3 regions of the Methylobacterium sp. E-046 genome follow, and region 1 is predicted to be linked to each of the others. Evidence: predicted binding sites of a transcription regulator. Region 1 holds the regulator's gene; each other region holds the start of a gene.
The links. Region 1 encodes LexA, which represses DNA repair genes until DNA is damaged. Its sites were predicted from a motif close to TGTTCNNNNTGTGTTCNG; they were not measured.
Positions count from the first base shown of each region.

Region 2: the regulator LexA is predicted to act here: its motif matches at 2,285-2,302, upstream of dinB (DNA polymerase IV).
Region 3: the regulator LexA is predicted to act here: its motif matches at 1,613-1,630, upstream of MKK82_RS05810 (ATP-dependent helicase).

Region 1 is NZ_JAKSYP010000290.1:249,993-254,634, forward strand. It holds gene gltX (glutamate--tRNA ligase) at 1-242, opposite strand, end outside; gene MKK82_RS32785 (ComEC/Rec2 family competence protein) at 386-2,626, shown strand; gene lexA (transcriptional repressor LexA) at 2,620-3,348, opposite strand; gene MKK82_RS32795 (hypothetical protein) at 3,584-4,039, shown strand; gene MKK82_RS32800 (hypothetical protein) at 4,046-4,261, opposite strand; gene MKK82_RS32805 (NRAMP family divalent metal transporter) at 4,342-4,642, shown strand, end outside.
Region 2 is NZ_JAKSYP010000187.1:60,680-65,321, forward strand. It holds gene pncA (bifunctional nicotinamidase/pyrazinamidase) at 1-349, shown strand, start outside; gene MKK82_RS19985 (hypothetical protein) at 448-648, shown strand; gene MKK82_RS19990 (hypothetical protein) at 683-901, opposite strand; gene dinB (DNA polymerase IV) at 1,179-2,261, opposite strand; gene rimO (30S ribosomal protein S12 methylthiotransferase RimO) at 2,432-3,766, opposite strand; gene pabB (aminodeoxychorismate synthase component I) at 4,129-4,642, shown strand, end outside.
Region 3 is NZ_JAKSYP010000074.1:116,811-121,452, reverse strand. It holds gene MKK82_RS05810 (ATP-dependent helicase) at 1-1,602, opposite strand, end outside; gene MKK82_RS05805 (AsmA protein) at 2,018-4,642, shown strand, end outside.

The DNA.
Region 1 (4,642 bases):
GCGCGGGCGAACTGGAAGACCACGTCGCCGTCCCAGTCGAGGCCGAGCCAGGACAGGCCGTCGAGGATCGCGTCGATCGCGCCCTTGGTGGAGCGCTCGCGGTCGGTATCCTCGATGCGCAGCAGCATCCGGCCGCCGGTGTGGCGGGCATAGAGCCAGTTGAACAACGCCGTGCGGGCCCCGCCGATATGCAGGTAGCCGGTGGGCGAGGGCGCGAAGCGCGTGACGACGGCTGAGGACATCGGTCCGGTATGTTCGGGGAAGGGTCGCGGGAGGGCGGAGGAGCGGCGAGGGGGCTCGGCAGGGCGCCCGTAGCACGAAGCGTCGGCTGTAGCACGGGCCGGCGGATGCGTTAAGAATCGACCGCGGAATCGCCCGGCCGCCGATGAGAGGTCGCGCGCAGCGGGGCGGCGGCAATGCGGCGGATCGGCGCGAGGGGATCCGCCGGGAGGTCGAGCAGCGCCGGCTGTTCCCCTGGCTGGCGGTGGCCTTCGGAGCCGGCATCCTGGCCCAGTTCGTGGCGGCCGACGGCAGGCCGATCCTGGTCGCCCCCCTCGTCGGCGCGGCCCTCGCCCTGGCGCCGACCCCAGCCCTGGGCGCGCGGCCGGCCGCCCTGGCGCTGGCTTTGGGGATGGCGGCCGCGTTCCTCGGCTTCGCGGCGGCGACCTGGCGGGTCTCGCAGGTCGCCGCCCCGATCCTCCCACGGATCACCATCGGCCCGCTCGTCGGCATGGTCGAGGCCCTCGACGAGCGCGAGGTCGGAGCCCGGCTGTTGATCCGGGTGGAGAGTTTCGCCGGCCTCGCGGCGGAGGTACGGCCCGCCCGGGTGCGGGTGTCGTTCCGCAGGACACCGATCCCGCGGCCCGGGGACGTCGTGGCCGCCACGGCCCGGCTGCTGCCGCCGCCGGAAGCCGCCCGGCCGGGCGGCTACGATTTCGCCCGGGACGCCTATTTCCAGGGGATCGGCGCGGTGGGCTCGCTGGTCGGCGCGGTCTCGATCCGCGCGCCGACCGAGCCGCCGCCCCTGCACCTGCGTCTCGCCGCGATGCTGGACGACGCGCGCAACGCGCTGACCCGCCGGATCGCACAGGCCGAGGGCGGGCAGGCGGGAGCCGTGGCGGCGGCCCTGGTGACCGGCAAGCGGGGCCTGATCGGGCCTGAGACCAACGACGCGCTGCGCGCCGCCGGCATCTACCACGTCGTATCGATCTCCGGCCTGCACATGGTGCTGGCCGCCGGCGTGGTGTTCTGGCTGGTGCGGGCGGTCCTCGCCCTGGTGCCGTATTGCGCGCTGGTCTGGCCGATCAAGAAGATCGCGGCCGGCTTGGCCATGCTGGGCGTCACTGCTTACTGCGCCTTCTCGGGCTGGGACATCGCGGCCGAGCGCTCGCTGTTTATGACCCTGATCATGCTGGGCGCGATCCTGGTGGACCGGCCGGCGCTGTCGATGCGCAACCTCGCCCTCGCCGCCCTGGTCGCCCTGGCCCGGGAGCCGGAGGGTCTCCTCGGCCCGAGCTTCCAGATGTCGTTCGGGGCGGTGGCCGGGCTGATCGCCTGCGCACGGCTGATCGACGGCCGGCTGTTCGTGCGTCCCGGGGCAGGACGCATCGGGCGGCTCGTCGGCACCGGCCTCTCGGCGATCACCGGAACCCTGGCCACGACCCTGGTTGCCCAGGTCGCCACCGCGCCCTTCGCCACCTACCATTTCCAGACGATCCAGCCGTTCGGGCTGGTGGGCAACGCCCTGACGCTGCCGCTCGTCTCCCTGGTGGTGATGCCATCCGCGGTGATCGGGTGCCTCGCCTATCCCTTCGCCCTCGACCGGCCGATCTGGTGGCTGATGGGCCAGGCGGTGGGCGGCATGCTGGCGATCGCGCAGTGGATCGCCGGGTTCGAGCGCGCCACCCTCGTGCTGCCTGCCTTCGGGACAACGGCGCTGATCCTGCTGACCGCCGGTCTCCTGCTGGCGACGCTCCCGGTCTCGCGCCTGCGCTGGCTCGCCGCGCCGCCCATCCTGCTGGGCCTCTGGCTCGCGGCCCTGCCGGATCGCTACGACCTCTACGTCGACCGGCAGGGCGGCGGCGCTGCGGTGCGCGGACCGGACGGCCGCCTCGCGGCGCTGGGCAGCCCCTCGGGGTTCGTGTTGGAGCAGTGGCTGAAGGCGGACGGCGATGGGCGGCGCCCCGGCGCGCTGGCCGCCCCGACCGGCGGCGGGCATTGCGACCGGCTCGGATGCACCGCGCGCCTGCCGGACGGACGGGCGGTCGCGCTGATCCGGGACCGGCGCGCCTTCGCCGAGGATTGCCCCCGCGCCGCGGTGCTGATCACCGGCCTCACGGCGCCCCCGACCTGCACGGGCCCGTTCGTCATCGACCGAAAGATTTTGTCAGAACGCGGCGCCGTGGCCCTCAGGGCCGAGGCCGCGGGGTTCACCGCGCGCTATGCCCGCAGCCTCGACCGGGGCCTGCCGTGGCGACTGCGCCCGGATCCGCGGCCGACGCCGCAGCGGCCGATGACCGCCGCGGCGGACAGCAGCCGCGCGGATGACTCTGTCGCGCCCACCGACGCTGACCGGGCGGGCGCCGGAAGCGGGCCCGGCGACGCGCCGGCCGCGCCGCTTCAGTAGCGGCGGACGAGACTCACGAGACGGCCCTGGATCTGGACCCGATCCGGCCCGAGGACTCGGGTCTCGTAGGCCGGATTGGCAGCCTCGAGCGCGATGGAGGAGCCGCGGCGGCGCAGGCGCTTGAGGGTCGCCTCCTCGTCGTCGATCAGGGCCACGATGATGTCGCCGGTATTGGCGGTGTCCTGCTTGCGGATCACCACCAGATCGCCGTCGAGGATGCCGGCCTCGACCATCGAGTCGCCGCGCACCTCCAGGGCATAGTGTTCGCCGCCGGCCAGGAAGTCCGGCGACAGGGTGATGGCGTGGCTCTGGTTCTGGATCGCCGAGACCGGCGTACCGGCCGCGATCCGGCCCATGACGGGGATCGAGATGGCCCGGCCGGATTCGTCGATCATCCGGGCATTGGCGGGGAGCGGCGCCTGCTTGGACTTGCCGCCTTCCACCACGCTCGGGGTGAAGCGGCGCGGCTCGGCGGCGGGGGGCTGGACCGGAGCCGCCTGGGTCAGGCTCTCGGGAATGCGGATCACCTCGATGGCCCGCGCCCGATTCGGGAGGCGCCGGAGGAAGCCACGCTCCTCCAAGGCGGTGATCAGCCGGTGGATGCCCGACTTCGACTTCAGGTCGAGGGCGTACTTCATCTCGTCGAAGGACGGCGGGACGCCGCATTCCTGCATGCGGTTCTGGATGAAGCGCAGGAGGTCCAGCTGCTTGCGCGTGAGCATTGATGGGGCCTCGCGGCTTGTGGACCGCCTCGTGGCGGTCTCGGAAACAAATCACGAACACGTTAAACGTTCCGCAAGTGTTCCGCAAGAGAGTTATGGCCACGCTCGCGTCGCCGCGGGCGCATCCGGGCCAGAAACGCATTGACGGCGCAAGCGGAGCCGTTTCAATGCACACCGCCGCCCGCCGGAGGGGAAGAAGCCGGGGCGCGGCCGGGATCAGGCTGGGATGACGAGGATGCGACGACCCGCAGCTCTGCTGCCCCTCGGCCTGATCGCCCTAGGTCTTGCGCTCGCAGGGTGCACCACCGGGTTCTCCTACATCTCGCGGAACTACGTCGCGCTGACCCCTCAGGTGGTGACGATCGGCTGCAAGGAACCCTACGAGGTCTACGACAACCGGCAACTGCGCCGGATGCTGATCGTCTCGAACACCCTGCGCGAGTATGCCGGCTGCAACCTGAGTGAGGCGCGGATCGACCCCGAGCCGGGAGCGACCCGGGTGACGCGCTTCCGCACCGCCGCCCGCGCCTATCTCGACGAGACCGTGCGGGAGGAGTGCCGGATCACCGGCGAGACCGTGTTCGACGCGCTGAAGTCCGAATTCGCCTACGCGTGCGACGGGCCGGTCGAGAAGCGCGGCACGGTGGTCCCGCGGTTGCCGGGCCGCAATCCGGGCCTGATCCAGCGCTGATCCGGCTCAGGTCCCCGGTTTCGGAAAGGTGCGCTCGGCCGCGTCGCCAGCCGCCGCCAGCAGGGCCCGGGCGAAGGCGCGGGCCTCGGCCCGGTCCAGGATGATCGCGGCGGTGACGGGGCCGCCCCCGAGATCGGACAGCGCGAGTTCCAGGCGCACCCCGTCGGGCACGGCGCTCGCCTGCAGACTCCAGCCACCGCCCCGATCCGCGCTCTCCGCCATGGCCCTCTCCTCCCGCACGTTCCGGGAAAACGCCGCAGCCGCGCGCCGGAACTGCCCGCACCCGGGACTGTTCCCGAGCCGTGCCCAGCGCTTCCCTGCCTCGCCTGTCCGCGTTCCTCAAGGCCGCCGGCCCTGGACTGGTGGTGATGCTCGCCGATACGGATGTCGGGAGCCTGATCACCGCGGCCCAGAGCGGCGCGCGCTGGGGCTACTCGCTGTTGCTCCTCCAGATCCTGCTGGTGCCGATCCTCTACGTCGTCCAGGAACTGACGGTCCGGCTGGGGACCGCTACCGGCCGCGGCCACGGAGAGCTGATCCGGGCGCATTACGGTCCGGCCTGGGCCTGGATCTCCTACGGCGGCCTCGTGGTCGCCGGGGTCG
Region 2 (4,642 bases), on a different contig from region 1:
CGCGGGCTTCGCGCCGGGTTTGGCCACCGACCGGGCGAGCCTAGTGGTGCGCAAGGGACTGGATCCGCGCGTCGACAGCTACTCGGCCTTCCTGGAGGCCGACCGGACCACGCGCACGGGTCTCGCGGGGGCGCTCAGGGAGCGGGGCATCACCCGCGTCGTCTTGTGCGGCCTCGCCACCGATTTCTGCGTCGCCTGGAGCGCGCTGGACGCCCGCGACGCGGGGTTCGACGTCCGGGTGGTGGAGGACGCGGTGCGCGGGATCGACGTGGACGGGTCGCTCGCCCGGGCCTGGGGGCGGATGGAGGCGGCCGGCGTGCGCCGGATCGGATCGGCGGAGATCGTCTGACCGCTTCCGGCACCGGGAGGCGAACCGCCGCACGGGAGGCGGGAGACCGCCCCCGATCCGGTGCGTTGGCCTGTCATCACCAGCCGACAGGAGCCCGCATGTCCTCCAAGCATCTTAAGACCGACACCCCGACCGACGCCGACCTCAAGGGCAATCCCGGCATCGGCACCTCGAAGGGCATGAGCGGCGCCGATCCCGCCGACCTGCAGGCGGATTCGACCTTCGAGGGCGACGTGGACAACGAGACTAAGGTGGACGGCGGCATCGATCCGGACCACCGCCCGCGCAAGAACGCGTGACGAAATGCCCGGGCCGGCGCGGCCCGGGCCGATCTCAGCGGCCGCGCGCCGGCGCCTTTGGCCGCCGCGGCGCAGGGGCGGCGTGCGGAGGTGCCGGGCTGTCCGCCGGGACAAAGAGCTGCGCCGGGCTCGCCGTGTAGCCCCGCAACTGGGCTGCGTTGACGGCCCCGCGTGCCGTCGTGCTGTCGACGTGGGCGCCCGCCGGCACGGTCAGGAGCGCGGCCGCGAGGCCCAGGGGAACAGGTTTCGGCATGGGCCCATCCTTCGGCCTGTGCGGCGCCAAGGCAATCCCCAGCCGGACCGGATGGGCCGCATCGGGACCCGGTGCGCGGCTTCCGAGGTACAGGACCGCATCGAGCGCCCTCGACGCCAGCATCGGAGCGTCTCCGATCGGCGGCCCGGCCCCTCAAGGCGCCGCCTTCGTCGCGCGGTGACGCGCGGAGCGCGCGGCCGTCGTAGCCCGACGGGACCGCTACCGTACGGGCGAGGGACGGGTACGGTCCGACCTCGCTGTCCCGGCGGCCGGCCCGTCAGAGACCCAGCCCGAGCTGTCGGGGGCCTTCCGGCTCGTCGTGCGCGAAGCCCGACAGGGAGACGCCGACCAGCCGCGCGCTGCGCCGCAAGGGGAACAGGCCGGCGAGCAGTTCGAGGCCGATCCGCTCCAGGCCGGCGCGGTCGGCCACGGGACAGGTGAGCGACTTCGCCCGGGTCACCTGGGCGAAATCCGAGAACTTGAGCTTCAGCGTCACGGTCCGGGCGCGCATGCCCTTCGCGTCCGCCTCGGCCCAGACCTTGTCGAACAGCGGGGCCAGCCGGGCGCTCAGAACCTCGAAGGCCGCCGTGTCCTCCGAGAAGGTGGTCTCGGCCCCGATCGACTTGCGCACCCGATGGGCGCGGACCGGCCGCGCGTCGATCCCGCGGGCGACCGCGTGGTAGTAGGCGCCCGCGGAGCCGAAGGTCTCGCGCAGGCGCTCCGGTGTCCAGGCGCGCAGGTCCGCCCCGGTCTCGATCCCCAGCCGCTTCATCTTCGCCTCGGTGACCGGCCCGACCCCGTGGAACCGGCCGATCGGCAGGGCGGCCACGAAATCCGGCCCCATCGCGGGGGTGATGACGAACAGGGCGTCGGGCTTGCGGTGATCCGAGGCCACCTTGGCCAGGAACTTGTTGTACGAGACCCCGGCCGAGGCCACGAGCCCGGTGCGCTCCAGGATCTCGGCGCGGATCGCCTTCGCCACCGCGGTCGCCGTCGGCAGGCCCAGGAGGTTCTCGGTGACGTCGAGATAGGCCTCGTCCAGCGCCACCGGCTCGATGAGCGGCGTGTGCCGGGCGAAGACCGCCCGGATCTCCTCCGAAACCCCCCGGTAGACCTCGAAGCGCGGCTTCACGAACAGCAGGTCCGGGCAGAGCCGCCGGGCGGTGGCCGACGGCATGGCCGAGCGGACGCCGAACCTGCGCGCCTCGTAGCTCGCCGCCGCCACGACGCCGCGCTCCCGCGAGCCGCCCACCGCCAGCGGCAGGCCGAGCAGGGCGGGGTCGTCGCGCTGCTCCACGGAGGCGTAGAACGCGTCCATGTCGATGTGGATGATCTTGCGGAGGGCGACCTCCGGATCCATCGCCGCCTCGGAGATCTGGCTTAGGTTCCCGCTCTGTTCCAGAGACCGCGGCCGGCGGGCGGGGTCAAGGCGGCTCGATCACACCTCAACAGGGATATCCCGCCCACGCCCCCATCCTGAGGTAGAGGGTCGGAGTTCGTTCGACCGCTCGCGACGGCGGCGCGCCGCCGTCAGGCGACGCTGCCGTACAGGTCGTAGGCCTCGGCCCGATCGATCTTCACGGTGACGATGTCGCCGACCCGCACCAGGCGCCGGAAGGCGGCGTGGACGGTGCCGTCGATCTCCGGCGCGTCGGCCTTGGACCGGCCCTTCGCGACCCCACCCTCGACGGCATCGACGATCATGGGCAGCCGCCTGCCGACCTTGGCCCTCTGCAGCCGGAGCGCCACAGCGTTCTGCGTCTCCATGAACCGGCGCTTGCGCTCGGCCTTCACCTCGGGCGGCACGAGGTCGCCGAGCGCATTGGCGGTGGCGCCCGCCACCGGCTCGTACTCGAAGCAGCCGACCCGATCGAGCTTGGCCTCCTGCAGCCACGCCAGCAGCTCCGCGAACTCGGCCTCGGTCTCGCCGGGGAAGCCGACGATGAAGGTCGAGCGGATCGCGAGGTCCGGGCAGGTCTGCCGCCAGCTCCGGATCCGGTCGAGCTGGCGCTCCTGATTGCCGGGCCTGCGCATCCGCTTGAGCACCGACGGGCTCGCATGCTGGAGCGGCATGTCGAGGTAAGGGAGCACCTTGCCCTCGGCCATCAGCGGGATGACCTCGTCCACGTGCGGGTAGGGGTAGACGTAGTGGAGCCGCACCCAGGCCCCGAGCTCGCCGAGCTCCCGGGTCAGGTCGTAGAACTTCGCCCGGACCTGCCGGTCGCGCCACGGGCTCTCGGCGTAGCGGATGTCGCTGCCGTAGGCGCTGGTATCCTGGCTGACCACCAGCAGCTCCTTCACGCCGGCCTTCACCAGCTTCTCGGCCTCGCGCAGCACGTCGGCGGCGGGGCGGCTGACGAGGTTCCCGCGCAGGGACGGGATGATGCAGAAGCTGCAGCGGTTGCTGCAGCCCTCCGAGATCTTCAGGTAGGCGTAGTGGCGCGGGGTGAGCTTGATCCCCTGCGGCGGCACGAGGTCGAGGAACGGGTCGTGGGCCGGGGGCACCGCCTCGTGGACGGCCGCCACCACCGATTCGTAGGCCTGCGGCCCGGTCACCGCCAGGAGGTCGGGGTATTTCGCGCGGATCTCCTCCGGCTGCGCGCCCATGCAGCCGGTGACGATCACCCGGCCGTTCTCCGCCATGGCCTCGCCGATGGCCGAGAGCGACTCCGCCTTGGCGGAATCGAGGAAGCCGCAGGTGTTGACGATCACCACGTCGGCGCCGTCGTGGCGGCGCGCCAGCTCGTAGCCCTCCGCGCGCAGGTGCGTGAGGATCCGCTCGGAATCGACCAGCGCCTTGGGGCAGCCCAGGGAGACGAACGAAATCTTGGGAGCCGAGGCTTTGGGGGCGGTCGTGGCGGTCATGGGCGCATTCGACGGATCGGACGCCGCCCGCGCGTGTGGCCGGTGGAACAGTCACACGGAGCGCGAGGACGAGAATTCGGGATCGCGTCCCTATAGCCGTTCCGGCCCGCCCGCGCGAGACCGGCTGCTGCAGGGGTGCTCGGCCCAGCACGCGAGGCTGCCCACGGTGGGGAACTTGGCTGTGACGCAGACCTTTAACGACGGATCCTGACATCACACATCATCTGACATCGACCCACCCGCCGCCGAGGACCGGCGCCGGGCGGCGGTGCCTGCGTGCAACTGCCGCTTCCCCCGCGGCATCGCCTGTGCGACGGCAGCGGATGACGCACAGCCCGAGGATAACGGCCCCGAACCCGGTCATGTGGACCCGAGAGATCCCCTTCATCGATCCCGTCGCGGCGGCGGCCCGGCTGCGCGCCCTGCCGGGGCTCGCCTTCCTGGACAGCGCCATGCGGCACGATCCGCTGGGGCGGCACTCGATCGTGGCCGCTGATCCGTTCGGGCGCTTCCGCTACCGCGACGGACGCGCGACCCTCGACGGACGCCCCGTGGCGGGCGGCCCGATGGCGGCGCTCCGGACCTGCCTCGAACCCTACCGGCTCGAGCCCGGGCCGGAGCCGTTCCCCGGCGGGGCGATCGGCTACCTCGCCTACGACCTCGGCGCGGCGCTGGAACGGGTGGCGCCCCCGGCCCGGCGGGCCGGGCTCACCGACGACATCGCCCTGAACCTCTACGACACGGCGCTGGTGGTCGATCACGCCGCCGGCACCTGCCGGCTGGTCGCCACCGGCTTCCCCGAGCGTGCGCCGGACGCCCGGCGGGCTCGCGCCGAGGCGCGGCTCGCCCTCTTCGCCGACCGGCTCGCCACCGCCG
Region 3 (4,642 bases), on a different contig from region 1:
GGCGGCGTCGGCCGAGCGGTCCTTCTGCCACATCTCGACGTAGCCGGATTCCTCCAGGATGGTCTGCGCGACCTCGCTGTGGGGCTGCGACTCGATCAGCCGCGCCCAGCGCGCGAAGCTCTCGGTGACCGCCCGCAGGGTCGAGCGGACCCGGGGCTTCAGCTCGTCGGTCTCGCACAGGCGCTCGGCGGCGATCCGCAGGGGCAGCCGGTTGGCCCGGCCGTAGGTGTGGAGCTGCTGCAGGGTCGCGTCGCCCAGGCCGCGCTTGGGCGTGTTGACGATCCGCTCGAAGGCGAGGTCGTCGCTGACGTTCACGGTGGCGCGCAGGTAGGCCAGGGCGTCCCGGATCTCGGCGCGCTCGTAGAAGCGCGGGCCGCCGATCACCCGGTAGGGCAGGCCGAGCTGGACGAACCGGTCCTCGATCTCGCGCATCTGCGCCGAGATCCGCACCAGCACGGCGATCTCCGACAGGGGGTGCTGCTTCACCTGGAGCGATTCGATCGCCTCGGCGAGCAGCCGCGCCTCCTCCTCGGAATCCCAGGCCCCCGTCACGGTGACGCGCTCGCCCGGCTCGTCGTCGGTGCGCAGGGTCTTGCCGAGCCGGCTCTCGTTCCGGGCGATCAGTCCCGAGGCGGCCGCCAGGATGTGGCCGGTGGAGCGGTAGTTGCGCTCCAGCCGCACCACCACGGCGCCGGGGAAGTCGTGCTCGAAGCGCAGGATGTTGTCGACCTCGGCGCCGCGCCAGCCGTAGATCGACTGGTCGTCGTCGCCCACGCAGGCGATGTTCTTGCGGTTCTGCGCGAGCAGGCGCAGCCACAGGTACTGGGCGACGTTGGTGTCCTGGTACTCGTCCACCAGGATGTAGCGGAACCGGTCCTGGTAATTGGCCAGGACGTCGGGGTTCTCGCGCCAGAGCTTGAGGCAGAGCAGCAGGAGGTCGCCGAAATCGACGGCGTTCAGCGTCGCCAGTCGGGCCTGGTAGGCGCTGTAGAGCGTGCCGCCCTTGCCGAACGCGAAGGAGGCGGCCTCGCCGGCCGGCACCTGCTCGGGGGAGAGGCCGCGGTTCTTCCAGCCGTCGATGGCGTGCGACAGGGCGCGGGCCGGCCAGCGCTTCTCGTCGACGTTCTGATCGGCGATCACCTGCTTCATCAGCCGGAGCTGGTCGTCGGTGCCCAGGATGGTGAAGTCCGATTTCAGCCCGACGAGTTCCGCGTGCCGGCGCAGGATCTTGGTGCCGATGGCGTGGAAGGTGCCGAGCCAGGGCATGCCCTCGCCGGCCGGGCCGATCAGGCTGCCGATCCGGTGCTTCATCTCCCGGGCGGCCTTGTTGGTGAAGGTCACCGCCAGGATGTCGAAGGGGCGTGCCCGCCCGGTGGAGATGAGATGGGCGATGCGGGTGGTGAGCACCCGGGTCTTGCCGGTGCCGGCGCCGGCCAGCACGAGCACCGGACCCTCCGTGGTCTCGACGGCGTGGCGCTGCTCGGGGTTGAGCCCGTCGAGGTAGCCGGCGGCGTCGCGGCGGAGCGCGCCCATGGCGCGGGCGGCGATGGAAGAGGTGGGAGCGCCGTCCCCGGCGGGCTGCGCATGCGGGTTATTCTGCATCCCGCATCCCTGGACCAAATCGCGAACGGCGTCGAGGTGGTTTGGGCGCGACGCCTGCAACCGGCGGTGCGCGAAGTCGGGAGGCGCGGGCCGTCGGCGCGCCGAGAACGACGGTTCGGAGACCGTCGCGGCCGATCCCGGTCACGGGGATGCCCCGTCATGCCGGCGCGGCGCAGCGCAGACCGGAGTCGGGGCCCGCTGCCGCGCCGGGATCCCGCGCGGGCGGCGCCGCCGAGTCCGGGCCCGCCGGCGGCGCCGGAGCGACTGCGGCGCCTGAGGCACAGGGGCGGGATCGCAGACTTCGCCGCTGGCGCCCTGCGCGCCTGATCGTGCTATGGCCGTGGCGGCTTGCCCGCGGGGCACGCGGGACGGCGTCGGGGCAGCCCCGCGCGGACATGAGTGCGGAACGGGACCATTGCGTGATCTTCTGACCGCGCTGGCGGGCGCCGTCATCCTGGTTCTCGTGGCGGCGCTCGCCGTCCCGCCCTTCGTCGATTGGCAGGCCCACCGCGCGCTGGTCGACCGGGCGCTCGCCCGCTCCCTCGGCATCCCGACCCGGACAGACGGGCGGATCGAGGTCCGCCTCCTGCCGTCGCCGCGGCTGCGCGTCGACCGCCTCCATCTCGGGACCGATCCGGACCGGCCGTCCCTTGACGCCCGGTTCGTCAAGGCCGAGATCGCCCTGGCGCCGCTCCTGAAGGGCGAGTTCCGCTTCACCGAGACCCGGATCGGCCGGGCCGAGATCAGGCTCCCGGCCGCGGGGCCGGACGCCGTGAAGCTGCCCCCCGACCTCGGCGAGGCCCTGCGCGCCCGCGACCTCGCCATCGAGGCCCTGCACGTCCAGCAGTTCCTCATCACCACGCAGGTGCCGGCCACGGGCCGGACCGACCAGCTCTACGTGCAGGACCTGACCCTGCAGGCGCCGGCCCTCGTCGGACCGTGGCGGGCGGAGGGGACCAGCGGCGGCCTCCCGTTCCGGGCCGTCAGCGGCACCCCGGGGGCCGACGGGCGGCTGCCCGTGAAGATCTCCGGCGGCGGCGACGCGCATCCGCGCTTCGAGGCGGATGCGCGGTTCGGCCTCGCCCCCGCGGAGGCCGGCCGGGCCTCCCTGGTCGAGGCCGAGGGCACGGTCCGCCTCGTCGTCGGGCCGCCGACCCAGGCCGCGGGGACCTACCTGCCGTTCTCCATCGGCGGGGGCTTCAAGGCGCGCGGGACCCAGGTGCGGTTCGAGAACGTCGACCTCGCGGTCGATCCGGGCGGCCGGGCGCTGCGGCTCGGCGGCACCGGCCGCCTGGACCTGCGCCAGTGGCGCGCCGGGCTGAGCCTGGAGGCCCGCCGCCTCGACCTCGACGCCTTCCTGGCCTCGCCGGAGGGCCAGGCCCTGATCGCCCGCGGGGCCCCCCGGTGGGCCGGCGGCCTCCCGGCCATGCTCGACCTCGACCTCGCGGTGGGCAGCGCCGTGCTCGGCGGCGAGGAATGGTCGGACCTCGCCTTCGCCGGCACGGTGGAGCGGGCGGGCGGGCTCCTGCTGCGCCGCCTCTCGGTGACTGGGCCGGCGCAGGCGGCCCTGACGGCGAGCGGGCAGATCGAGACGGCGCCCCTGCGCCTGACCGGCCCGGTCAGCCTGACCGCCCCCGATTCGGACGCGCTGGGACGCTACCTGCGGCGCCTCGGCCTGGAGGGGCCGCTGCCGGCGCTCCTCGACGGGCGCCGGGTCGAGGCGGCCGCCGAGCTGTCGGCCGCCGCCGACAGCCTGTCCCTGCGCGACCTGCGCCTGACCCTGGGGCAGGCCCGGATCACCGGCAACGCCCGCTACAAGGCTGCGGAGGCCGGCGCGCGCGGGCGGTTCGAGGCCCAGATCCGCGCCCGCGGCATCGACATCGCCGGCCTGCCGCCGCTGGGCACGACGCTCGGCAGCCTGCGCGACCACGACCTCGCGATGACCCTGGAGGCCCAGGACGTGCGCTTCGGAGCGGCGAATTCCGGGACCGGCACCATCGCGGCCAGCATCCAGTCCGACGGCGGCAGCCTCGTGGTCGACAGCCTCGACGTGACGAACCTCGCGGGCGCCAGCGCCAAGCTGTCCGGGCGGATCGGCGCGGACGGGACCGGCCGCGTCTCCGGCCGCCTGAAGGCCCCGGTGGCGGCGCCGCTGCTGGGCCTGCTCGAGCGGGTCTGGGTCGGCGACATCCGCCTGCTGCCCGCCTTCCTGCGGGACGCCCCCCTCGACCTCGCCGTGACCCTCGACCGGGAGGGCGGCGCCGCGGAGGCGCTCCGCACGCAGGCGAAGGGCGGGGCCGGCGGCGGCACCCTCGACCTGACGCTCGTGAGCCGCGGCACGCGGATCGAGGGCGGGACCGCCATCCTGACCGGCCCCCGGGCCGGCGCGTGGTTCGGCCGGCCCGACATCCCCGGCCTCCAGCTTCCCGCCGAACTGCGCCTGCGCGCCGAACGCGCCGGGCGCCGGGAGGGGGCCGAGCGCGGCGCGGGCGATGCCCTCGCGGTCACGGCCGACGGCAGCGTCGCGGGCCTGAAGATCGCCACCGGGACGCCGCTCCTCCTCGGGCCCGACGCGCTGCCCAGCCGTGGCGTCCTGCGGGTCGACGCGGCCGATCTGGCCCCCTTCCTGACGCTGGCCGGGGCCGCGCGCCTCCAGCCCGGCGCGTGGCCCGCCGAGCTGACCGTCACGCTGTCGGGGGACAAGGGCGAGGTCACCGCCGCCCTCGACGGCCGCGTCGCGGGCGCGGGCCTGAACGGGGCGCTGACGCGGGCGCCCGGCGGCGCCCTGAGCGGCCGCCTCACCCTCGACCGCCTGTCGCTGCCCCAGCTCGCGGCCGCGACCGTGCTGCCCCAGGACGGCAGCGGGCGGTTCGCGGCGCCGGCCGCGGCTCCGAGCCTCGCCCTCGACCTTCGCGTCGCCAGCCTGGACCTCGGGCGCGGGCTCGTGGCGACGGACGCGACCCTCGGCTTCGGCCTCGCCGACGCGGGCCTGACCGTGCGGGACCTGAGCGGGGCGCTGGCCGGGGGCCGGATCGCGGGG